Regions from separate parts of the Metabacillus elymi genome, predicted to be linked through region 2. Evidence: riboswitches for the same ligand, from Rfam matches in the RefSeq annotation. Region 2 holds a riboswitch; each other region holds the start of a gene.
What was found. Region 2 has a riboswitch for cobalamin ahead of HUW50_RS12675 (ribonucleoside-diphosphate reductase subunit alpha). Riboswitches for the same ligand answer to the same signal wherever they lie in the genome.
Positions count from the first base shown of each region.

Region 1: it holds a riboswitch for cobalamin, as region 2 does, so the genes downstream of both, HUW50_RS24305 (cob(I)yrinic acid a,c-diamide adenosyltransferase) here and HUW50_RS12675 (ribonucleoside-diphosphate reductase subunit alpha) in region 2, are expected to answer to the same signal.
Region 3: it holds a riboswitch for cobalamin, as region 2 does, so the genes downstream of both, HUW50_RS24285 (ABC transporter substrate-binding protein) here and HUW50_RS12675 (ribonucleoside-diphosphate reductase subunit alpha) in region 2, are expected to answer to the same signal.
Region 4: it holds a riboswitch for cobalamin, as region 2 does, so the genes downstream of both, metE (5-methyltetrahydropteroyltriglutamate--homocysteine S-methyltransferase) here and HUW50_RS12675 (ribonucleoside-diphosphate reductase subunit alpha) in region 2, are expected to answer to the same signal.

Region 1 covers NZ_CP055263.1:5,265,998-5,272,182, forward strand. The annotation lists gene HUW50_RS24295 (cobyric acid synthase) at 1-353, opposite strand, end outside; gene HUW50_RS24300 (cobyrinic acid a,c-diamide synthase CobB) at 340-1,719, opposite strand; gene HUW50_RS24305 (cob(I)yrinic acid a,c-diamide adenosyltransferase) at 1,742-2,284, opposite strand; cobalamin riboswitch at 2,430-2,641, opposite strand; gene HUW50_RS24310 (DUF3052 domain-containing protein) at 2,842-3,300, opposite strand; gene gnd (phosphogluconate dehydrogenase (NAD(+)-dependent, decarboxylating)) at 3,441-4,334, opposite strand; gene zwf (glucose-6-phosphate dehydrogenase) at 4,411-5,916, opposite strand.
Region 2 covers NZ_CP055263.1:2,652,509-2,658,693, reverse strand. The annotation lists gene HUW50_RS12685 (universal stress protein) at 1-372, shown strand, start outside; gene nhaC (Na+/H+ antiporter NhaC) at 659-2,032, shown strand; cobalamin riboswitch at 2,205-2,384, shown strand; gene HUW50_RS12675 (ribonucleoside-diphosphate reductase subunit alpha) at 2,527-4,812, shown strand; gene HUW50_RS12670 (ribonucleotide-diphosphate reductase subunit beta) at 5,053-6,099, shown strand; gene HUW50_RS12665 (YhdX family protein) at 6,170-6,185, opposite strand, start outside.
Region 3 covers NZ_CP055263.1:5,259,734-5,265,918, forward strand. The annotation lists gene cbiB (adenosylcobinamide-phosphate synthase CbiB) at 1-138, opposite strand, end outside; gene HUW50_RS24275 (adenosylcobinamide amidohydrolase) at 135-1,601, opposite strand; gene HUW50_RS24280 (FecCD family ABC transporter permease) at 1,604-2,668, opposite strand; gene HUW50_RS24285 (ABC transporter substrate-binding protein) at 2,631-3,614, opposite strand; cobalamin riboswitch at 3,768-3,964, opposite strand; gene cobT (nicotinate-nucleotide--dimethylbenzimidazole phosphoribosyltransferase) at 4,021-5,097, opposite strand; gene HUW50_RS24295 (cobyric acid synthase) at 5,094-6,185, opposite strand, start outside.
Region 4 covers NZ_CP055263.1:4,525,362-4,531,546, forward strand. The annotation lists gene HUW50_RS20800 (STAS domain-containing protein) at 1-192, opposite strand, end outside; gene HUW50_RS20805 (DEAD/DEAH box helicase) at 832-2,127, shown strand; gene HUW50_RS27185 (hypothetical protein) at 2,190-2,315, opposite strand; gene HUW50_RS20810 (phosphatase PAP2 family protein) at 2,455-2,955, shown strand; gene HUW50_RS20815 (hypothetical protein) at 3,030-3,437, opposite strand; cobalamin riboswitch at 3,796-3,991, shown strand; gene metE (5-methyltetrahydropteroyltriglutamate--homocysteine S-methyltransferase) at 4,144-6,185, shown strand, end outside.

The DNA.
Region 1 (6,185 bases), 2.6 Mb from region 2:
ATTTTCGCTGTATCATAATAGTCGCTGCGATAGTTTTGCGCTTTCATGCTTTTAAGAGGTTTCCCATGCACAACAATTTGCGCTTCGTTATCTCGTGTTGGCTTAATTAGAATTGGATTCATCTCTGTTGTTGCAACGGTCTCAGCTGCTTCTGCTTGAATTCCTTGTGATCTGCCAATCTCTTTTCCATCAAGAGTAATATAGGAATTCAACGCCATATTTTGCGATTTAAATGGGGCAGTTCGAAAGCCATCCTGAGCAAAAATTCTACACAATGCTGTAACTAGTATACTTTTACCAGCATCTGAATGTGTGCCCTGAATCATGATAGGAATTGCTTTACCGTGAGCCATGTTTCTTCATCTCCACACATTTTTCAATAAAGTTTTCCACTAGCTCTGGACAGGATGCAAAATGAATATGGGTATAGCCAGCGATTAGATTCTTTGTTAAATAGCCCTCTTCACCTTCACCAAATACCCCTTTTGTATGGTATGCATTTCGTCTTGCATTACTAGAATAGTAGGAAGAATAATGGTACTCATGTCCCCGAGCGGTGTGCTTCTGTGTAAGCAGAAAATTTCCCGGTAGACCTGTAATCTCCCGATAACCAATTGCAGCTAACTTGTCACCCATTTTTATTTTTCCAGGAATAACCCCGACCATAGGATATTGTTTGCCTTCAATCGTTTCGATTGATTCTGCTAAATACATAAAGCCACCACATTCAGCTAACGTAGGTAGTCCTTGCTCGATCCTTTTTTTAATCGATTGATTGACTGCACTTTGCTCTGAAAGCTCTTTCGCAAATTGCTCTGGAAAGCCGCCTCCTATATAAAGTCCGTCTGCCTCTTCAGGGATCGTCTCACCTTTTAATGGTGAAAAATAAAGACATTCAGCACCATAGGCTTCAAGTAATTCAAGGTTTTCTTGATAATAAAAACTAAAGGCTCTATCCTTCGCAATTGCTAGCTTGATCCCTTTTGATGAGCGTTGTTTGAAAATTGAATCCGTTACATTACTCTCTAAAGGCTTTCTCATACTAAGTTGTAACAATTTATTTACATCGATTGTTTGTTCAACTAATTCACCTAACTTTAAAAATAGCTCATTCAAATCACCACGCTCTACTGAAGGCACAAGACCAAGATGTCTTTGGGGCATCTTTACGCTAGAATCATTTAATAAGTAGCCACAAACTGGAACACCACATTCCTGTTCAACAGCTTCTTTTATTATTTTGTAATGGCCAATACTTCCGACCTTGTTTGCAATAACGCCAACAATATTTACATGTGGTTCAAATAATTGATACCCTTTAACAATAGCTGCAGCACTTCTAGCCATCTTACTGCAGTCAACAACTAATAATGTAGGACAATCTAGCAACATACTAATCTCAGCTGTCGAGCCTTGATTTGAGTCAGCTGATTTACCATCATAAAATCCCATTACACCTTCGATAATTGAAATGTCAGCACCATTACTACCCTGTATAAATACTTCTTTCAACACATCTTTAGAAAACATCCAACTGTCTACATTACGAGATGGCCGTTCCGTAACCGCGGTATGAAAGCTTGTGTCTATGTAATCTGGACCACATTTAAAGCCTTGAACATTGAGACCTCTTTTTTTTAGTGCAGCCATTAAACCGATTGTAAACGTAGTTTTGCCAACTCCACTTGATACTCCTGCAATAACTAAACGTTGTGACATAGCTCTCCCTCCTATTCGAAAATTAGAATTCGATTCCTTTTACTGCTGGTATACCTTCGTCATAATAATGCTTTTCTACATCTACGACTGAAACTAGGTCTGCCAATTCTTTTATTTCTTCCTTTGCATTCCTACCTGTAATGACAAGATGAACATGTGGTGGCTTCGTTTGAATAAGCTCTTTTACCTCATTGATTGGGAGAACGTCATCAATTGGAAATGAATCGATCGCAAGTGCGTTATTTAGTTCATCTAAAATTACTACATCATATTTTCCAGACATAACGGTCTCTTTTGCAATCCTCCATGCTGACTCTAATGCATTTCTATGAACCTCTGGAGTTTTTGTCCATGTAAAGCCCTCACCCAGCTGAATCATTTCAACTCCTAACTTTTCTAGCGATACTTTTTCTCCATACGATCTTCCTTTTGATTTTATAAATTGTAAAATCTTTACTGACATTCCCTGACCAACTGCTCGTACTGTAAGACCGATTGCGGCTGTTGTTTTACCTTTACCATTGCCTGTGAAAATGAGTGTTAATCCTTTTTGTTTTTCTTCCACCTGATATTCCCCCTACCAATTTATTGAACAAAAAAACGCCTATCCAATACGGAAAGGCGAGAGTTTAAAAGAATAGTAGTTAATTCGAGTGTCCTCTAATTAATTTCTCCTCTTATTCTTTCAATTCCCTTTTCCTCGAAGGTTACTTGATTTGGACAAATAGGCAGGTCTCCTGGCTTACACATCATTGCTTTTACAACCCCCTTCCCATAACATGTGTTACAGTGGGTTTAGGTTGTTTCACTCCGTGATTACAGTGGCGGGACCGCGTTGGATTTACACCAACTTCCCTATTATTCTTACCATAGTTAGATGTTATTTTTAACAATGGTAAGAACCTATTTGCTACTATTCGTTTTATTGAGTCTACGTAATTATAAGAGAATTGATAATGATTGTAAACGGACACCGGTCAAACTCTTGTGTAGGTATCCTCTTAAGTACTTTATCTCATCTCTTTTTATTAGGTGCAAAGTTAAGTGAATAATTAGTGATGACAAAAATCCTTTTATCTAGATTTGAGTGAATATATGCGAGAAGGAAGTTTTTTGTTTTCCTTACTGATCTGTACGTATTTTTCCTTTTTCCGTAACAGCAAACTTTCGTGTCATCGACTTAATATTTTCTACCTTGCGAAAACGCAGAGCTGACCAATCCTCGTCGATAGCAATTTGTCGAACAGGCTCGTAGCCTTCATTGGTAAGCATTTTAGTTACACTTTCACGACTGCAATCTGACCCTTTGTAAAGTTTTGATGATTTCTTAGGATAGCAAAGCCAAAAGAGAGCATCTTCTTTTACATAGGCTTCAGCGCTACGAGCAAAAGTTTGCAACTCCACATTAGATGTACCGAAAACTTGTACAAAATCATATCCTTCATCCTCAGCATTAATATGTATTTCACCTTCAAACCCAGTCATAACCTCTTCATATGCTTTTGGTGCATTTATAATTAATATATGTTGTCCTTGGTCTTTAAATTGTAGCTTCTTAATAACCGGATGAATATCTGACATTTTTATTTCATTCCTTTCTTTTGCTCTTACGATCTGAATCAATATAATCTCCCTATTTATATCATCACATAATTCTTTAATCAACATTAAGAAAACAAAAATATAAGAGAGTCAAAAGACTCTCTTATGATATCTATATTTCACTTTTTCTCAACAGCATGTCCACCAAATTCATTTCGTAATGCTGCTACAACTTTTCCAGTAAATGTATCATTCTCCAAGGATCGATAACGCATTAAGAGTGACAGGGCGATTACAGGAGTAGCTGCTTGTAAATCTAATGCAGTTTCAACTGTCCATTTCCCTTCACCTGATGAGTGCATGACTCCTTTAATATCTTCCAATTTTCCATCTTTTGAAAATGCACTTTCAGTTAACTCCATAAGCCATGAACGGATAACTGAACCGTTACTCCAAACTCTAGCTACTTTTTCATAGTCATATTCAAATTCACTCTTTTCTAAAACTTCAAATCCTTCACCGATCGCTGCCATCATGCCATATTCAATTCCATTATGAACCATTTTCAAAAAGTGACCACTACCAGATTTCCCAGTATATAAATAGCCTTTTTCAACTGCGGTATCTCGGAAAATTGGTTCTACAATCCTCCAAGCCTCTGGATCTCCGCCTACCATATAATTTGCACCATTACGAGCACCTTCCATGCCACCTGATGTACCTGCATCAAGAAAGCTTACCCCAATTTTTTTGAATTCTTCAGAACGGCGAATTGATTCTTTATAATGTGAATTACCAGCCTCAATGACAATATCTCCGGCTGTTAAGAATGGGGTCACATCGTTAATTAATGAATCTACAACTGAATGTGGGACCATAATCCACAATACTCTTGGCTTTTCCAACGATTGAACAAGTTCTTTTAAACTTAAAGTACCTTTGGCACCATACTCTTTAATTTCCTCGATCGCACTTGAATTTATATCGAACGCAACAACTTCGTGATTGTGGTCAAGAAGATTCTTGCTAATGTTTAATCCCATTTTCCCTAGACCAATGACTCCTACCTTCACATTCTCTACCTCCTAGCAAAGTTATTCGAATTTAATCACACTAAAAATGTTACAAAAAAGTTGTTCTTTTTAATCATTAGCTTTCTTGAGGAGCAACCTTTGATGATTCAAGAGATTTTTTGTCTAACCACCAGCCAAATCCATCATCTTCAAGTAATCGATGAGAAGCATCCGGTCCATAGGATCCTGATGGGTAAATATGAAGAGGAACAAGATTTTCTTCAAATGCTTCTAGAATAGGTTGAACCCATTTCCAAGATAGTTCAACCTCCTTCCAATGAGCAAAGAAAGTAGCGTCTCCTTCAAAAGCATCTAATAGTAAGAGCTCATAAGCTTTTGGAACATCGTCTTGGTCAGCTGAAAATTCGATGTTTATTGGCTCGATTTTTCCATCCTTTAATGGATTTTTACTATTTAATTGTAAAGATACTCCTTCGTTTGGGTTAATCCCGATGATTAATAAGTTTGGTGTTGGGTCCTCGTTTTGATTAACATATAACTCTTTTAAAGGATTTTTGAATTCAATGACTATACGTGTGGACTTCTTCTTCATTCGTTTGCCGGTTCGAATATAAAATGGTACTCCCTGCCAAAAAGGGTCATCTATCCACAATCGAACGGCAACAAATGTATCATTTTTAGAAGATGGTGTAATTCCAGGTTCTTCTATATACCCGATAACTGATTTTCCATCAATTTCACCTGAACCATATTGACCTCGAATAACATCTGAACGAACATTTTCTTTTTTCAATGGACGAACAGATTCAATGATTTTCTTTTTTTCATTTCGAATATCTTCTGCAGTAATTCGTTTTGGTAAATGCATGCTTGTCATCATTAACAATTGCATCATATGATTTTGAAACATATCGCGAATTGCGCCAGCTTTATCATAATAGCTTGCTCTTTTTTCGACTCCAACTGTTTCACTTGCAGTAATTTGAATATTGGCAATGTGTTGATTGTTCCACAGAGTTTGAAATATCGGATTTGCAAATTCTAATGCCTCCAAGTTTTGCACCATCGGTTTACCTAGATAATGATCTATCCGATAAATTTCCTCTTCTTGAAAGGTAGTGCTCAATTTCTCGTTTAATTCTTGAGCTGATTTTAAGTCATGTCCAAATGGTTTTTCAATAATAAGACGTTTCCATCCTCTAGTCGATCCCAACCCACTTTTTTTAATGTTCAAGGCAATGACATCAAAAAATGTTGGAGCAACAGACATATAAAACATCCGATTCTCAGGAATATTCAATTCCTCTTCACGTAGTTGAATAAGATTAAGTAATTTTTTATACTCACCTTCATTTGTCACATCTAATTTACAATAACGAATGGATGGAAGAAAATCTTTTAATTTCGAATAATCATTTGATCCACCTTCAGAAAATGTATGTACAGATTGTTCAACATTCTCGTGAAACTCCTCATCTGATAATTCAATTAAACTTACTCCAATGAAAGAAAATGAAGGAGGCAATTTCTGATCAACATATAGACTGTATAGTGCGGGGATAATTTTTCGTTTAGCTAAATCCCCTGTTGCTCCAAATAAGACAAAGGTCATAGCATCCATTTAGATTCCTCCAGTTGTCGAGATCAGATTCTTTCCTTTTTATTTTAATGTGTCCAATCGAGCGTTTATTATTTTCAACATCTACCACAACATTGGGAAATCAACTTGGAATGAATATAATAGGAATGCAGAACATAATGATGTTGAATAAACCTAAAAATTCAATTAACTATAATATAGTTATGTAAACTAATTAAAGATAACTTTCGATATCACTCGAAAAACTCATAAAAAAAGAGCCTAATCACAAATGATTTTATTTACAATCA
Region 2 (6,185 bases):
TTCAATGGAGATTCTATTGAAGATAACATGGTTTTTCCAGGAACAAATAGCAGTTACCAAACAAATGACATGAGGCACTATCCAATTATGCCCGTGCCAACCGAACATGAAGACACAGAAGAGCATAGTAAGGAAACACAGGCTTTGGAAAGTGAAGCAAGACGAATATTGGATCATCATAATATTAAAGGAAATGTAAATGTTACCTACGGTGAACCTTCCGAAGCAATTGTTTCATTTGCAACTGAACATAATGCTGATTTAATCGTTGTTGGCAGTCGTGATATTAGTGGATTAAAACGTTTATTATTTGGTAGTGTTAGTGAAAAGGTTTCACATCGTTCTAACATTCCTGTATTAATTGCTAAATGATTATATATGAGGTAGACACTTATGATGTCTATCTTTTTTTATTTAGCAGAATCAATCCCCAACTGCTATTTCAAAAAAATAGCTCTCTTCTTACTTTTTGTTAGTGAAGTGTGAAAATTCAAAACAATACATCAAAAACCCCATATAATCAATGATCAAACAGCACACATTAACATTAAGAACCTTTAGTGATTGACATATATTATTAGATTGATATAATATTTTGTGGTGTACTTTTGTGCAAAAAAGCATAAAAGCGTTTAAGCCATAAAGGAGCAAGTATATGATTAGTGATAAAAAGACTTTTCAGTTTAAAGAAGCAGTTTCAATTTTATTTCTTATTTTGGCCATCATCTTTACCAGTCTATTTGTATTAAAGACAGAACCACATCTTGCCTTACTTAATTGTTTAGTTGTTGTGGCTTCTCTTGGGTTAATAAAACGTTATACATGGAAAGAGTTAGAAACAGGAATGATTAAAGGTATTCAGAGCGGAATTCAACCAATAATTGTGCTCGCATTAATTGGAATCTTAATTGGTGCATGGATGAGTAGCGGAACGATACCTACAGTAATGGTATATGCCCTAACAGTAATTAATCCGAACTACTTACTAATTACTTCATTATTTTCTTGTATGGTTATCTCAAGCCTTGTTGGAAGCTCATTTACTACAGTTAGTACTGTTGGCGTAGCTCTTATGGGTGCTGGAATCGCTATTGGCATACCTGCCCCATGGGTAGCAGGTGCTATCATTTGCGGTGCTTGCTTTGGTGATAAGATGTCTCCAATGTCTGATACAACAAATTTTGCATCAGGTGTTTCATCTGTTGAGCTTTTCACACATATTAGACATATGACCAAAACAACTATTCCTAGCATTCTTATTACAACTTTAATTTTTTTCATAATTGGGAGAATCACTCCTATCCATTCAGCATCACTGTCTGAAATGACAAACATGATAAATATAATTGAAACCCATGTCCAAATAAGTAGTCTTACACTGCTTTCACCAGTATTAGTTATAATTTTAGCCATTCGAAAGGTACCAGTCGTACCAGCATTAATCGTTGGAATTATTACAGCAGGGATAACAGCTATAGGATTTCAAGGAGTAAAATTAAGCGAATTCCTTCATGTTTTACAAAACGGTACAACTTTCACAATTGAAAATGCACAGGTTGTCAATATGATGAACCGTGGTGGACTTCAATCAATGATGTGGTCGATTTCACTCATCCTGATTGCTTTTGCTTTTGGCGGATTACTCGATATGTTAAACATCATTCCGACCCTCTTAAATGGATTGATAGAGCGCGTTAAAACAAAAGGTCAGCTGATTCTATCAACAGCAGCATCTTCGTTTGGGGTGAATTTATTAACAGGTGAACAGTACTTATCAATTCTCATTCCAGGCCAATCTTTTAAAGGCATATATGACAAAATGAAGCTTGAGCGTAAATACTTGTCACGAACACTTGAAGATGCTGGAACTTTGATAAATCCACTGATCCCATGGGGCGTAAGTGGTGCTTTCTTTGCTCAAACACTTGGTGTTCCAGTAATCGCCTTTTTACCTTTTGCTTTCTTTTTGTATCTATCACCTTTCTTTTCGATCCTTTTTGGATTTTTTAGTAAAGTAAAAACCACTTCTTAACGGATCTGACCTAGTAAGTCAGATCTTATTTTTTTCTTCCAAAATTCTATTGAAGTAGATAAATTTCGACAATTAGAAAGTATTGGTTGATTAATTTGCAAGTGTGCCTTATTATGTAAATAGAACAATTAACTACATATTGACAGAATCACAAACGTAAAAACTATATATTGTATCTTTGCAAGCGATAGGCGCCTATAAGGCTGAAAAGGGAATCTGGTGTAAATCCAGAACTGTCCCCGCAACTGTAAGTGTGACGAACTGAGATAGCCACTGTACATTATCATGTATGGGAAGGCCTCGTAGTAGGACGAGCACAAGTCAGGAGACCTACCTAAAGCTTGCTAAAGTTTCAATTTCTTCGGGGACTGAGAAGATGAAACGATAGTAAGTAATTATGGGCTTAACTATATTCCTGCCCTTCTTATCTGTCGTTTTATCCGCTCATTCTCGAGCGGTTTTTTTATTTACCAAAAGATTATGGAGGAATTAACATGAGTACGACAACAACTACACCTATCATTATTGATAGCTTAAATGAAGAATCATTTAACGCAACAAAACTTACTACATTTATTAGCAGTATCCATCAACAATTCCCTTCACTATATATAGATAATTATCTTAACAGGATCAATAACACCCTTCTCCAGAGAGATTCCTATACGACTGAACAGCTCACAAATTTACTTATTTTAGAGGGATTATCTAATATTAATGAACAAGAGCCAGAATGGACTTACTTTTGCGCTCAAATTTATTTAACAAAACTCTACAAGGAAGCAGCAGCTAACCGTGGATATGACAAAAATCAAAAATATGGTAGTTTCAATAATTTAATTGAGATATTAGTTTCAAAGGGTCTTTACCACTCTAAGCTGCTTGATCTTTATACAAAAGAAGAAATTGAACAAGTTGGCTCATTTATCCAACCTGAAAAGGATCAGTTATTCACATATATTGGGCTTCGAACCTTAGCAGATCGCTACTTAACACGTGATTTTACAAAACAAACCTTAGAGCTTCCACAAGAAAGGTTCTTAATTATCGCAATGACACTTATGGCCGAGGAGCATAAAGAAAGACGCCTAGAACTTGTTAAACAAGCCTATTGGGCCATGAGTAATCTTTATATGACTGTAGCCACTCCAACATTATCAAATGCCGGAAAACCTATAGGGCAATTATCTAGTTGTTTTATTGATACGATTGATGATAGCTTACAAGGAATATTTGATAGTAATACCGATATTGCTAATCTTTCAAAATCAGGTGGTGGGATTGGTGCATACCTAGGAAAAGTCAGGAGCCGCGGAAGTGATATAAAAGGTTTTAAAGGTGTTTCATCTGGAATCATTCCTTGGATGAAAATGCTTAACAACACAGCAGTTAGCGTAGACCAACTAGGACAGCGAAAAGGTGCAATCGCTGTTTATTTAGATGTTTGGCATAAAGATATCTACTCATTCCTAGATTCTAAACTTAATAATGGTGATGAACGAATGCGTACCCATGACTTATTCACAGGTGTTTGTATTCCAGATATATTCATGGAGCAGGTTGAAGCCCGCGGGGATTGGTATTTATTTGATCCACATGAAGTTCGAAAAGTAATGGGATATAGCATTGAGGACTTTTACGACGAAGAAAAAGGAAATGGTAGCTTCCGTCAAAAGTACTGGGAATGTGTCGATAACGAACAACTTTCTAAAGAAAAGATTCCAGCTATTGAGATAATGAAACGTATTATGATCAGCCAATTAGAAGCAGGTACACCATATATGTTCTATCGTGATGAAGTGAACAGACAGAATGCTAATTCTCACAAAGGAATGATTTACTGCAGCAATCTTTGTACAGAAATCACTCAAAATCAAAGCGCTACAACTGTTGAGGAGCATTATACAGAGGACGGAAAAATAATTACCGTTAAAACACCTGGTGATTTTGTCGTTTGTAACCTCTCCTCTATTAATCTTGCAAAGGCTGTTACAGATGATGTTTTAGAAAGACTCATCCCTATCCAAGTAAGAATGCTAGACAATGTCATTGATTTAAATACGATTCCGGTTCTGCAAGCAAAGCTAACAAATGAAAAATATCGCGCAATCGGTCTAGGTACATTCGGATGGCATCATTTATTAGCTCTTAAACAAATAAAGTGGGAGCATGAAGAAGCTGTTAAGTTCGCTGACGAGCTATATGAGAAAATATCCTATCTTACAATTAGAGCAAGCATGGAGCTTTCAAAGGAAAAAGGCTCTTATTCCGTTTTTGCAGGTTCAGAATGGGAAACTGGTTCGTACTTCAAAAAAAGAGGCTATCAATCAAAGGAAAGCATATTCGATTGGGACTTATTACAAGAGAATGTAAAAAAGTTCGGAATTCGCAATGGATACTTAATGGCAGTTGCACCAAATGCATCGACATCGATTATCGCAGGAAGTACTGCTAGCATTGATCCAATTTTCCAAAAGGTTTATTCAGAAGAAAAGAAAGACTATAAAATTCCTGTTACAGTTCCTGATTTAAATGCAACAACAACCTGGTTTTATAAATCAGCTTATTTTATTGACCAGCTATGGAGCATAAAGCAAAATGCTGCAAGACAGCGTCATATCGATCAGTCTATCTCCTTCAATTTTTATGTACAAAACAACATTAAAGCCAAAGACTTATTAGATCTGCATATGACTGCATGGAGTGAAGGGTTGAAAACAACTTATTACGTACGCTCAACCTCTAGTGAAATTGAAGACTGCGATTCATGTGCTAGTTAACTTAGAAAAGCGCAAGCGCCTGTTCAGCCCCGACAAGCATAAGACGCAAATGAATAGAAGACGTAATTTGTCTTCAATTCATTTGTGACTTATGACCTCGAGGGGCTAGGCGCTGGAGCTAGACACCGTCACTAAGTACAAAATAAATAATTTCTGGTGGATTAAAAATCCGAAGCTGACCTTACGTAAAAGATCAGCCTCTCTATCTTGATAAATCAAAACGTTAAAAGGAGTCCCCAAATGGAAAACACAGCTTTAATTAAACGAAAAATCATGGATGCTTCCGCTCCAAATCGTTCAACTGCAATTATTAATGGCGAAAGCTCAAATGTTTTAAACTGGGATGATGTCACATACCCATGGGCATATCCACGCTACAAAAAGATGCTAGCAAATTTCTGGACCCCATTTGAGATCAACATGGCTCAGGATATCAAACAATATCCCAATCTAACAAATGATGAAAAAGATGCATTTTTAAAAATCATTGGACTTCTTGCTCTTCTAGATAGTATTCAAACTGATTATGCTGGAAAAGTTTCTGACTACATTACAGATTCCAGCGTCAATGCTTTAATGATTATTCTTGCTCAACAAGAGGTTATTCATAATCATTCCTATTCCTATGTACTCTCAAGTCTTGTTCCTAAGCAGATACAAGATGAGGTATTTGAATATTGGAGAAATGAACCTATTCTAAGAAAACGAAATGAATTTGTAACAGATGGGTATCAAGCCTTTTCTGAACAACCAAGCATTGAGAATCTGTTAAAATCAATCGTATATGATGTCATATTAGAAGGACTTTTCTTTTATTCAGGATTTGCATTCTTTTACAACCTTGCACGTAATCAGAAAATGGTTGCAACGAGCACAATGATTAACTATATCAACCGTGATGAACAAATACATGTCGACTTATTTGTTCAAATTTATAAAGAAGTTTTAAATCAATACCCTGACTATGATACAAAAGAACTTGCTACATTTGTAAAAAATACATTTATTAAAGCTGCTGAACTTGAGATTGAATGGGGAAAATTCATTATTGGAAATAAAATGGATGGGATTAATATGCAGGACCTTGAAGATTATATTAAGTTTTATGCAAATGTCCGATGCCATCAACTAGGCTATGACCGCCCTTTTGAGGGGTACCGAACAAACCCTCTAAAATGGATTAAAGCTTACGAAGAAGTAGATCTAGGTAAATCTGATTTCTTCGAACAAAAATCAAGACAATATACGAAAGTAAACCATGTAGATAATGGCTTTGACGATCTTTGATCACCATTTAGGAGACGGAGAGTGACTAATAAGGGTCTACGCCCGTAGTATTATGTCACTCTCCACTTCTTTACTCTTTGTCTTTT
Region 3 (6,185 bases), 2.6 Mb from region 2:
ATTCCACATCTTTTCAAGAAAGCTTATCGCTTTTCCCATGATGATTACAGGATGTGGAAGCCACCTTGGATCACCGATAAGTAAATCGGTAATAATCGCCGTAATGATCATATAAAAATGCATAGCAAAGACATTCATAGTTGCTGCACTCTGCGTTTTTCATAGTTTTGCACAGCTTTGATCATCGCTTTATAAACAGACATACCAATTCCTTTTCCAATAACAGTTCCAGATCCTGCATATGGTGTAGGATCACCCTTTTGAGTAGCTGCAATAAGTGTACTATCTGTTGATGTACCTGTTGCAATTGTACAAGTAGCAGCATCTTTAATTTGTAAGTCATTGAAGGCTTTCGTCTTTGCTTCTGTAACAGATTGAACGGCATTTACTAAAGCACCATCAGTTAAATGAGCATCAATAAAAACCATAATATTTACAGTTCCGATTTGATAGCCTTGCTTAACTGTGGAAGGGTCAGTGATATCAATTGCATTACCAACACCCGCGGTTATGACTGCTATTATTTGAACATCTTCATACGTTTCTTTTAAGATACTCATATCTTTTAGGTTCACTGCTGTCATCATGCCAATTGTGTCATACTCAGAGATCTCCGCTTGTCTTAACCAGCTAATAATATCCTCTTTAGGATTTGAGCAGTTATATTCTTTTTTGACATGAAAATTACAAAAGTTTTTGGCCCACTGCAAGCCTTCTCCTAAAACACCGTTAGAGATTGTTCTTAAAGGATGGTTAAATGTAAGATGGATAGATTGATCAGTTTGTTTTAACTCATATTCTAGCCCTAGGTTTTCTTTTTTTACTTGGTTAGGAATAACCGTGATTTGTGGTTTTGGGATAACAGGGTGAAAATTAGTTTTAATCCCTACTTCATATACATCACTTAGCTGATTTTCATTTTGTAAGAGAGACAATTCACCTGTCTCAATTAATTTTCCACCATTAAGTAAGCCTATCTTATCTGCAAAAAGAGCGGCTGTATTTAAGTCATGTAAAATAGCAACAATCGTTAAATGATGCTTCCTTTGATATTCTTTTAAATGATCCAGCATCCTAACTGTATGTTTTATATCAAGATGGTTTGTAGGCTCATCTAAAAAAAGGATCTTTGGCTCTTGTGCAAGTGCTTTAGCTAATAAGACTCTCTGCTTCTCTCCACCACTTAGACTCTTAAATGGTTGTTTTCGAAACTGAAATACATCGGTTTGTTTCATAACTTCATCAACTATTTGACGATCTTTTTTAGAAATATGTTTTAATAATCCTTTTTGGTGTGGGTAACGTCCTAGCATAACAATTTCTTCCACATGAAAATCGAATTCAACCTGTGGTTCCTGTGATAAAACGGCTATGATCCTAGCTCTTTCTAGGGCTGAATAGCTATGAAGTGACTTCTCAAAAATAGTAATCGTTCCTTTTTTTATTGGCAACACACCTGTTATTAATTTTACAAGAGTTGTTTTTCCACTTCCATTCGGACCAATAAGTGCAAAGAAATGACCGGTCTCGATGGTAAGTGTAACATCCTTTATTACCGACGTTTTTTCATACCCTCCAGATAATTGCTTAATGTCAATCATATCTATCCCCTTCCTAGTCGTTCTCTAATTAATAGTAGAGCAAAGACTGGTGCACCAATTAAAGCTGTTATCACTCCAATAGGTAGTTCACTTGGTGAAATAATTGTCCGGGCGATTAGATCGGCAAGGATCAAATATCCCCCACCAACCAACATTGATAAAGGTAGGACATGTCTATGGTTTGGTCCGATTAATAACCGAACAAAATGCGGAATAACTAATCCAACGAAACTTATTGATCCAGATACAGAAACAGCTGCTCCTGTTAGTAAGGATGCTCCTATGATAATATAAATCTTTCCCTTCTGAACGTTTACTCCTAAATGTTCAGCTGATTCTTCACCTAACGCAAAGGCATTTAACTCTCTTGAACGGATTATTAAAAACAACGCACCAATAAGAAAGAAGGGAATCATTAGCTTAACATGACTCCAGCCTCTCATCCCAACATTCCCCATTAACCAATATAAAATTTGCCGAATATCTTCACGTGAACTTAAAGCAATGATAAGTGAAATGACAGCTCCAATGAAAGAACTGACGATAATACCAGCAAGGATAATCGTCTCAATTGAAAGTCTTCGATTGGATAGATGGGTCACAGCAAAAACAATAAACATAGTGCATAATCCACCTAATATAGCGATAACTGGTAATGTATAGCTACCTAGAAAGGTGATGGTAATTTGAAAATATAGAACGATAACTGCACCTAAAGAAGCACCTGAAGATACACCGATTGTGTACGGATCTGCGAGTGGATTTCGTAATAACCCTTGAAAGGCTGCCCCAGCTAATGATAGTGCAGCACCTACAAAAAACGCCAATAAAACACGAGGAAATCGAATTTCCCATATGATCGACTCTACTGTTTTGGGAATTTCCTCACTAAATATCTTTATTCCGGCAATTTTTGTAGCTAATACATCCATAATTACTGTAATTGGATAATGAACACTACTAATAAATAAACCAAGGAGTGCTGCAATTAGCACAAACACTCCACATATTAGATACATCCAAACGAATTTATTTGTCAAAAATTTCTGGATAAATAAGCTTTGCAAGCGTCTCAACCCCATCAATTAATCGTGGTCCTGGTCTAGTAACCGTATCATTATTTACATCAAAAACTTGTTTATCTTTAATAGCAGGCACCTCTTCCCAGCCAGCACGGTTTAATACGCCTTCTGCAGGATTTTCAACATAATATCCGTATGTAGTAATGATAACATCAGGGTTTAATGTAACAATTTCTTCCTCGGTCATTTTGACCCAACCTTTTTGTTCACCGGCAGTATTTGTTGCATTGATAACTTCTAACATCTCATGCATAAATGTATCTTGACCTGTTGTAAAAATGTCTGGGGCAGGTGAAACTTCTACCCAGACAGCTTTCTTTTCAGTTACAGCTTTTGCCTGCTCTTTTATTTCAGCTAATCTCCCCTTCATTTCTTTTACTATCGTGTCAGCCTCTTTTGTCGCACCCGTAACTTGGCCAATTAAAGTAATCGTATTGTATACATTTTCAAATGATTCCGCACTTCCTATAACAATGACATCAATACCAGCCTCTTTAAATTGCTTTAAAATATCGGGATTGTTTTCATGTTGGAAATCAGTTACTAATGCAAGATCAGGTTGTAGAGCCAATATTTTTTCGACATCTAATTGTTGATCACCTATTTTTTCAATCTTTTCAACATCTGGAGGGTAATTACTGTAATTATCTACTCCAATAAGCTTATCACCTTGCCCTAAAGCAAATGTTATTTCTGTATTACTTGGGATGACAGATACAATTGTTTTAGGTTCTGATTCAATTGTTACTTCTTCACCAGTTCCGTCGGTAACTGTTACTGGAAAGGCAGCTTTGGTTTCCCCTTCATTTGTTTCATCAGATTTCAAAGTTGTTTCATTCTCATCTGTTGCTTTATCTTCTGCATTTCCACAAGCAATTGTGAAAACGCTGATTAGCATAACCATGATGCTTAGTAAAAGCCATTTCTTCAATACTGTTGTCATTCTTACCACTCCTATTCATTTTTCCACAAAAAAACGCCTATTCACGTGGAAAAGGCGATAAATGCATTAAGGAAATGGTGATTTACAATGTAAACATCAAAAGACACCAGCATTATAAAGCCATCCTTTTCCTCGAAGGATACTTTTACATAACAATAGGCAGGTCTCCTGGCTAACGCATCATCATTATAGCTAACCCTTCCCATATCATTTATACAGTGGGTATTTTTTTAGCTACATTCAACGTTTACAGTGGCGGGACCGCGTTGGAATTTCACCAAACTTCCCTATTATCCTCAAAATCTTGTCATTTAAGGACCTATTGTTGAATATTCGTTTTTTTGTGACATGCATTATTATAAAAGAAGATATAGTAAGTGTAAATGAATATTTACTAAATCTTGGACGATTCACTTTCAGTTGTAATGCCTGCTGATTGAAATGTCGCCATTTCTTTCATCATTCTTGTTGCTGTTTCAAGTAATGGAAATGCAAGTGCAGCGCCTGTTCCCTCGCCTAATCTTAAATCAAGTTCAAGGAGTGGAGATTTATGTAGGTATGCAAGGGCATGGATATGCCCTTGCTCTTTAGACATATGGCCCGCTGTCAAATAATCGTTTACCTTCTCCTCTAGAACGACAGCTAATAGGGCAGCAGCTGTACTAATAAAACCATCTAGGATCACTGGAACCCTTTGTTCAGCAGCTTTAATAATAGCTCCTGTCATCCCCGCAATCTCTAGACCTCCAACTTTTGTTAAAATATCAATTGCATCTTTTCGGTTAGGTTTTCTTTCTGATAATGCTTTAGAAATGATAGATACTTTTTTATTTCGAGCTTCATCAGAGATTCCTGTCCCTAAGCCAACTACTTCCTCGACTGAACATCCAGTTATTACCGAAACAATTGCACTTGCGGTTGCCGTATTCCCAATTCCCATTTCACCAACGATGATGCACTTAGCACCTTCTTCGATCATTTGTTGGGCCATATCCATTCCCGCAATTAAGGCTTGTTTCGCATCTTCCTCTGTCATGGCATTTTCATGCGCATAGTTATTCGTACCATATTTCACCTTTTTATTAATTAACTCGTTATGGTTAATATCTTCAGCTACCCCAATATCAACAATTTTAAGAAAAGCATTTATTTGTTTTGCAAATACATTAATTGCAGCACCGCCATTTAGGAAGTTGTATACCATTTGGGTCGTTACTTCTTTTGGATAGGCAGAAACCCCCATTTCACTAATCCCATGATCAGCAGCAAAAACGATAATACCTGGAGGTGTAACCTCAGGAAATACTTGATTTGTTATTCCGGCAAGCTGAATTGCGAGTTCTTCTAATTTCCCTAAGCTTCCAATTGGTTTCGTTAAAGAATTTACATACTCTCTTGCTTCTTGCATTTTTTCATCATTAAGATTTTGAATAGATTGTAGAGTCTCTTGTATTTTAATATTTGAAGTCATTTGGATTCTCTCTTTCTTTGTTGAAATTGTTCCATTATTTCATAAAGGTGTTCTATATCAAGCGCGCTTCGAACATGATCAGCTAGGCGGTTGAAATCTTTATTTTGGCTATCTTCAAAGGATTCTCTTGTGAGAAAAGGCTGCAGGCCTTTCTTTTTACGAATATGGTTTAAAAATACCCCTCTAAATTCGTCATTATGAAAAATACCGTGGAAATAAGTTCCGATACACGTTTCCATGGAATTCTTACTTCCATCCTTTCGATCATTCAATTGAATGAGAGGTTCTATTTGAGGGGCATGGGTTGTGGTACCCATATGAATTTCATATCCTGCTACTTTAACATTAACTCCAAATAGCTGTATTGTTCCTGTTGAACGTACTGTTGTCTTCTCGTTTGTTAATAACGTTTCTAATTGGAGCATTTTCAATCCTGCTATGCTTTTGATTTTTGATTCTACTTGAAAAGGATCTTCTATTCTGTCACCCAGCATTTGATATCCACCACATATTCCAAAGATGACCGCCCCATTTTGATGTGCTCTGATGATTTCTTGTTCTAAGCCTTTTGCTCTTAAAAACAAGAGATCCTCGATTGTGTTTTTACTTCCAGGTAGGATAATGATATCAGGCTGCTCAAGTTGACGTGCATTTTCTACTAGACGAACATGAGTATCCTTTTCAGATAGGAATGGATCGATATCCGTGAAATTAGATATTCGTGGAAAGTTAATAACTGCAATATCTATTTCTTTGTCAATATCTTTTTGTTTACTATACGTACTTAAACTTAAGGAATCCTCTGCATCAATTAACAAATCATTAATATACGGAATCACACCTAATATTGGTTTTCCTGTGTATTTTTCAAACCATGTTAAACCTGGTTCAAGTAGTGAAAGGTCACCACGGAATTTATTAATAATCACCCCGACAACTCGATTGCGATCTTCCGGTGAAAGTAACTGCAATGTCCCTACTAGACTTGCAAAAACACCGCCTTTGTCAATATCACCTACTAAAAGGACAGGGGCATCTGCCATTTTAGCAATACTCATATTAACTAGCTCGCGATCATTTAGATTTAC
Region 4 (6,185 bases), 1.9 Mb from region 2:
TTGTTTATCTATTAATGATTTTCCTAAAAGTTCAATAAGATGTGATGCGCGATTATTATCAGTATCCTCGTACCAATTGAGATTGTTTTGGCTTAAATCATATAAATTTTTCTGTAAATCAGTGACACTGTTAGCTAAAATTTTCCTGTTGTTAATAATTTTTTGTCCAATGTAATTTAATTCTTCTTTCATTGCCATCGCTCCCAAATTTTAGTCAACAATTTAATAATACCATATTTGACTTTTAAATCGTTTAAAAGTTAAGGCTGTTTTCGCAAACTTTGTTGCTTTTAAAATAGTATTGGGTTGGTTGATTGCAGCGAGAGGATGCTCGCTTTCCGTGGGGCGGGCGATGAGCCTCCTCAGCGCGAAGCGCCTGTGGGGTCTCATCTGTCCCGCTACTCCCACAGGAGTCTCGCATATCCGTTCCAATCACCCTAATCAGTTTTGTTCAAAAATAACAATCTTTTAGAAAAGAGCCAAAGTTAAACAAACCTAGCTAGCAATTTTGAAACGAACAAACCTATTTACTTATTTTTTTATTCGTCTATATCAATGTTTGCGACGCTTTATTAAACTGATTTTAGTTATTTAATTAATCGTTTGTTTAAAATGTATTAGAGGATGTAGGTATAGTTAGGAAATAAAAAAAGTTATAATTAAATTCTCACTGTAAAATACTATTCAATATGCTATAGTAAATAAGCCTTTATTCGATCAAATGTGCAAGCGCCCGTTTAGCTACTTATGAATTGAAGATTGATGTCAACGAGTATATCCAAGATAAAATAACAATAAAAGCATTAATTTAAGAAAAGAGACGTGATTACCTTGCCTGACTTTTTACAACTAGGAATTCGAAAAGAAATTAACCATACATTAAAATCATTAGGACTTGTTACACCTACACCTATCCAAGAAAAAACAATTCCCTCTATATTAGCGGGAAAGGATGTTATTGCCCAAGCGCAAACTGGAACTGGTAAAACATTAGCTTTTGTTCTTCCAATTTTAGAAAAGATTGATAGTAGTAAGTCTGATATACAGTCTTTGATATTAACACCAACACGTGAACTAGCACAGCAAATATCAAAAGAAATAAAAAAAATGATTGAGAACCTAGAAGATATCAATGTACTTGCTGTTTACGGGGGGCAGGATGTTGAGCACCAGTTGAAAAAGTTAAAAGGTGCACAGCATATTGTTGTGGCAACCCCAGGTCGATTGTTGGATCATATTCGACGTAAAACAATTGATCTATCAACTGTTGAGATGCTTGTATTAGATGAAGCTGATCAAATGTTACATATGGGCTTTCTTCCAGAGGTAGATGACATTATCTATGAGACACTTTCAACACGTCAAACGATGCTTTTTTCAGCTACAATGCCAAATGAAATTCGGTCTCTCGCTAAAAAATACATGCAGGAACCAGAAAGCATTCAAGTAAAAGCGAAAAGAATAACAGTTGATGAGATCAGACAAATTGTTATTGAGACAACGGATCGTCGAAAGCAGGGGACATTGTTACATTTATTAGAAGAGCATCGTCCTTTTTTAGGAATTATCTTTTGTCGAACAAAAATTCGAGCGAAAAAGCTTCAAGAAGCTCTTATCGCCAATGGCTATGAATCTGACGAACTCCACGGTGATTTAACACAAGCAAAGCGTGAAAAAGCGATGAAGCGATTTCGTGAAGCGAAAATTCAATTTTTGGTTGCTACAGATGTCGCTGCAAGGGGATTAGATGTAGAAGGTGTAACACATGTATTTAACTATGATATTCCACATGATGTTGAAAGCTATGTTCATCGGATTGGCCGTACAGGACGAGCAGGTGGAGATGGTGTTGCCTTTACATTAGTTGCTCCCAAGGACATTGATTTCTTACGTATGATAGAAAAAGGGATTGGTCAAACACTAGAAAAGCAAGTGATAAAAGGGATAAGTATTCCTGATCGTGATGATTATGAGCAGGAACGAAACTCACAAATAAAAAAGGTACGCCGTACAATTGGAAAAGACAAAGCAGGCAGAGCATCTGAAGCTCCATCTAGAAATAGAACAAATGACAGTAGGAGAAAGAGTAAAACAAGTACTTCTTCGAGGTCTAAAAGGACCCGATAATATCTTGGGAAATGAGAAGAGAGAGGACTTCAACCGTCTTTAGTTGAAATCCTCTCTCTTTTTTACTTTTGTAAATCCTGCTTCGTTTTTTCGCTTCTAATATTTATATCCTTCGAGAATTCTGTATCCTGCTTTTTGTTATTGGGGTATTTGTTTTTTCGTTCGCGGTTATCATTGCGGTTTGTCATTTTTGTACCTCCTCTCCTTGGTGATCATAACTATTATGTGCAATAGAAATATTTTTATTTTCTATCTAATTTTCATTTTTTACATACTCCATGATGATTAGAGAATAATAATGTCGACAAAAAATTTAGGAGCTATTTTATGGATCAGAGGCTATTTAAATGGATAAATGACTTAGCAGGAAAAAATACTTTCTTAGATAATATCATGATCTTTGCCTCAAATAAGATGCGCTATATTTTCGCATTTGTTTTATTTTTACTGTGGCAACGAAAAGGTCAAAAAAGGAAAGTATTTTATCGCTCATTGATTTCGCTCATGATTAACTTATGTATTAATGTTCTAATAAAGCAATATAAATTTAGACCAAGACCGTTTATAACCCGTAAAGCCAATCTTTTAATTCCTTCAAAACTTGATTCAACTTTTACAAGTAAACACACTTTGCTGGCCTTTTCTGTTTCAACGATGATCTATCTTTCCAACAAAATTGTAGGCTGCATTATGTTGGGGTTATCAGTACTAATTGGTGTTTCACGAATATGGACGGGGGCTCATTATCCGTTTGATATTATTAGAAGTGCTTTTATAGGTTGTATAGTAAGTAATATTATTAATATGTCTTCGCTGATAAGAAAATAAATATCAAAAACAAGGATGATAGGAGGATATAATTCTTTTATCATCCTTGTTTTTATTCATATAGAACGAATTAATTAAAAACCGCCTTCACCTGGAGTAAAAGGAAAATCAAATTTATTTTCTACTGCACGTAGTCGTTGGTTTAAACGGTTTAATCGGCGAGTATGTTGTTCAACTCTATCATTAACTTGTGTTACTTGCTGGTTCACTCGGTTGAATTCACGATTTAATCGATTGAACTCTTGATTTATTCGTTTTTGCTCATCGTTTTGTCTTTTTAATTCATTATTAAGTCTTGCCAATTCTCGTGTTTGTCGTTCATTTTGTCGTTCTAGTGCAGCTACTCTTCTTTCAAGAGCTGGTTGTCTAGTATCCTCAAATTGTTCCTGATGTTGAACGAATGGAGGATAGTCATTTGGACTATAAAAATTAGGTTGCTGTGGGATAAACTCATGATAATATCCGTATCCGTATGGGTTCATGAAGGAAACGCTCCTTTTTTTATATGGTTGAAATCCTTATAAGTTTATGTGGGTTTTAGCGGACTGTCACGGCTCATGCCTATATGTATGGGCCATATCTTCCTAGTTATTTCTCGGGAAAGCGCAGAAACCAACAAGATGTTACATGTTATTCGATTTTTAAATGAAATTTGTAGAGAGATTCTGGTTAGTATGAATCGTGATGGAAATCGATTTAATTACATAATAATGTTATGTGAACAAGAGTATAATTATATACGACCTAGCATAATAAGAAACGATATTTAGAAAAAAAACTTGCTAAATAACGAAAAATGATATAATCTAAGTCACATGTTTTAAATATATTTTAAAATTTAATAATGTTCAGTCAATGGGTGTTAAAAGATAATAAAGACTTTTAACTTAAAAGGGAAGTTCGGTGTAAATCCGACACGGTCGCGCCACTGTTATGGGGAGCTTCATATCGCAATCCACTGTTTCAAGCATGAAATGGGAAGGGATATGAAGTGAGGAACCTAAGTCAGGAGACCTGCCTATTGTGTGCACTTATTACCTACGCGAAATAGGGAGGAGTGGTGGTCATATGTTGAACCCTTTTATTCATTTCAACTCTAGTTAACTATGTCTATCAATCGTCTCTCTATTAATCCATTAGAGAGGCTTTTTTATTTGAAAAATAAACTACATAGAAGGAGTTAATAAAATGAGTATAAAAAGTTCAAATATCGGTTATCCAAGAATTGGTGAGAATCGTGAGTGGAAAAAGATTTTAGAATTATTTTGGTCAAACGAAATATCTGAGGAACAGTTTTATAGCGAAATGGAACAAATTCGCTTATCACATCTTAGAAAACAGAAAGAAAAAGGAATTGATCTTATTCCTATTGGTGATTTTAGTTATTATGATCAAGTGTTAGATACGGCTGCAATGTTTGGACTTATACCTGAGCGCTTTAAAACCGGTGAAACAAAGATTTCCCTTAAAACCTATTTCGAGATTGCTAGAGGAAGCAGCGGGAAAATTGCGTCAGAAATGACGAAGTGGTTTAATACAAATTACCATTATATCGTGCCAGAGTTAAAGGACGCAAAGCCTACTTTATTAGAAAATCGTTTACTTAACTTGTATTTGGAAGCTAAGAATAAGTTAGGAATACATGGTAAACCGGTTATCCTTGGTCCAATCACATTACTTTCTTTATCTAAAGGATTTGATGAGCAAGAAAGAGCTGAGTTATTAAATTCACTAATAACCTTATATATAGAAGTATTTAAACAACTAAAAGAAGCTGGAGCAGAATGGATTCAGATTGATGAACCAATCTTGGTTAAGAATGTAGAGAAAGAGATAATTAATGAGCTTAAAGAAGTATATACTGCTTTCCAAGGTGGAGTTCCAGATGTAAAGTTCATCCTTCAAACCTATTTTGAAAGCATTGAATTTTATGAAGAGATAACTCAACTACCAGTACAAGGTATTGGTCTTGATTTTGTCCACGATGAAGGTGTGAATTTTGAAAATATAAAAAAATATGGTTTTCCAAATGACAAGGTGCTTTTTGCAGGTGTCGTTGACGGCCGTAATATTTGGAAATCAAGCTTAACTGAAAAAGCTTCTCTATTGAAAGAATTAACTAGCTTCGTTGATGAAAATCAACTTATTGTTCAGCCATCGTGTAGTTTGCTTCATGTTCCAGTAACGGTAAAAAGTGAGCAACAATTAGACACGCAAATAAAAGATGCATTAGCATTTGCTGATGAAAAGCTTGAAGAAATTGTCTACCTAACAAAGTTTGCTAACGATGAATTAGGTGTTGCTGAACTAGAAATCTATGATCAAGCAGTTCATTCGTTGAAAAATTCTGCACATCGTAATGTTCAAATAGTTCATGACGCGATGAAAAATAGGAAAAATGACTCTTCATCACGGATTGATTCAAAAATTCGTAAGGAATTACAAGCAGAACAATTTCAATTACCAATCCTTCCTACTACAACAATTGGTAGCTTCCCACAAACAAAGGAAGTACGTAAACAACGATTGAAATGGAGAAAAGGTGAGCTATCTGCTGCGAAATATGAGAAATATATTCAAAGTGAAATAAAGAAATGGATTGATATTCAAGAAGAGCTTGGATTAGATGTTCTTGTTCATGGTGAGTTTGAGCGTACAGATATGGTTGAGTTTTTTGGAGAAAAACTAGAAGGTGTCGCGATAACGAAATTTGGTTGGGTTCAATCGTATGGCTCCCGTTGTGTGAAGCCTCCTGTTATTTTTGGTGATGTTTATGCAATAGAAAACATGACCGTTAAGGAAACCGTATATGCCCAATCTCTAACAAAAAAACCAGTGAAAGGAATGCTAACTGGACCGGTAACGATCATAAATTGGTCATTTGTCCGTGATGATATTAGCCGTACTGACGTGTTAAATCATGTAGCCTTAGCGATTCGCGCGGAAGTTAAAGCACTTGAGGCAAGTGGAATTAAGATGATTCAAGTAGATGAAGCTGCTTTACGTGAAGGGTTACCATTAAAAGAAGAAAAAACAGAAAACTACTTAAACGCAGCAGTTTATGCATTCAAATTAGCTACATCATCTGTGGAAGATAATACACAAATTCATACACATATGTGTTACTCGAATTTTGATGATATTATTCATGCAATCGATGAACTTGATGCAGATGTAATCTCAATTGAGACATCTAGAAGTCACGGTGAATTAATCGCTTCCTTTGAACA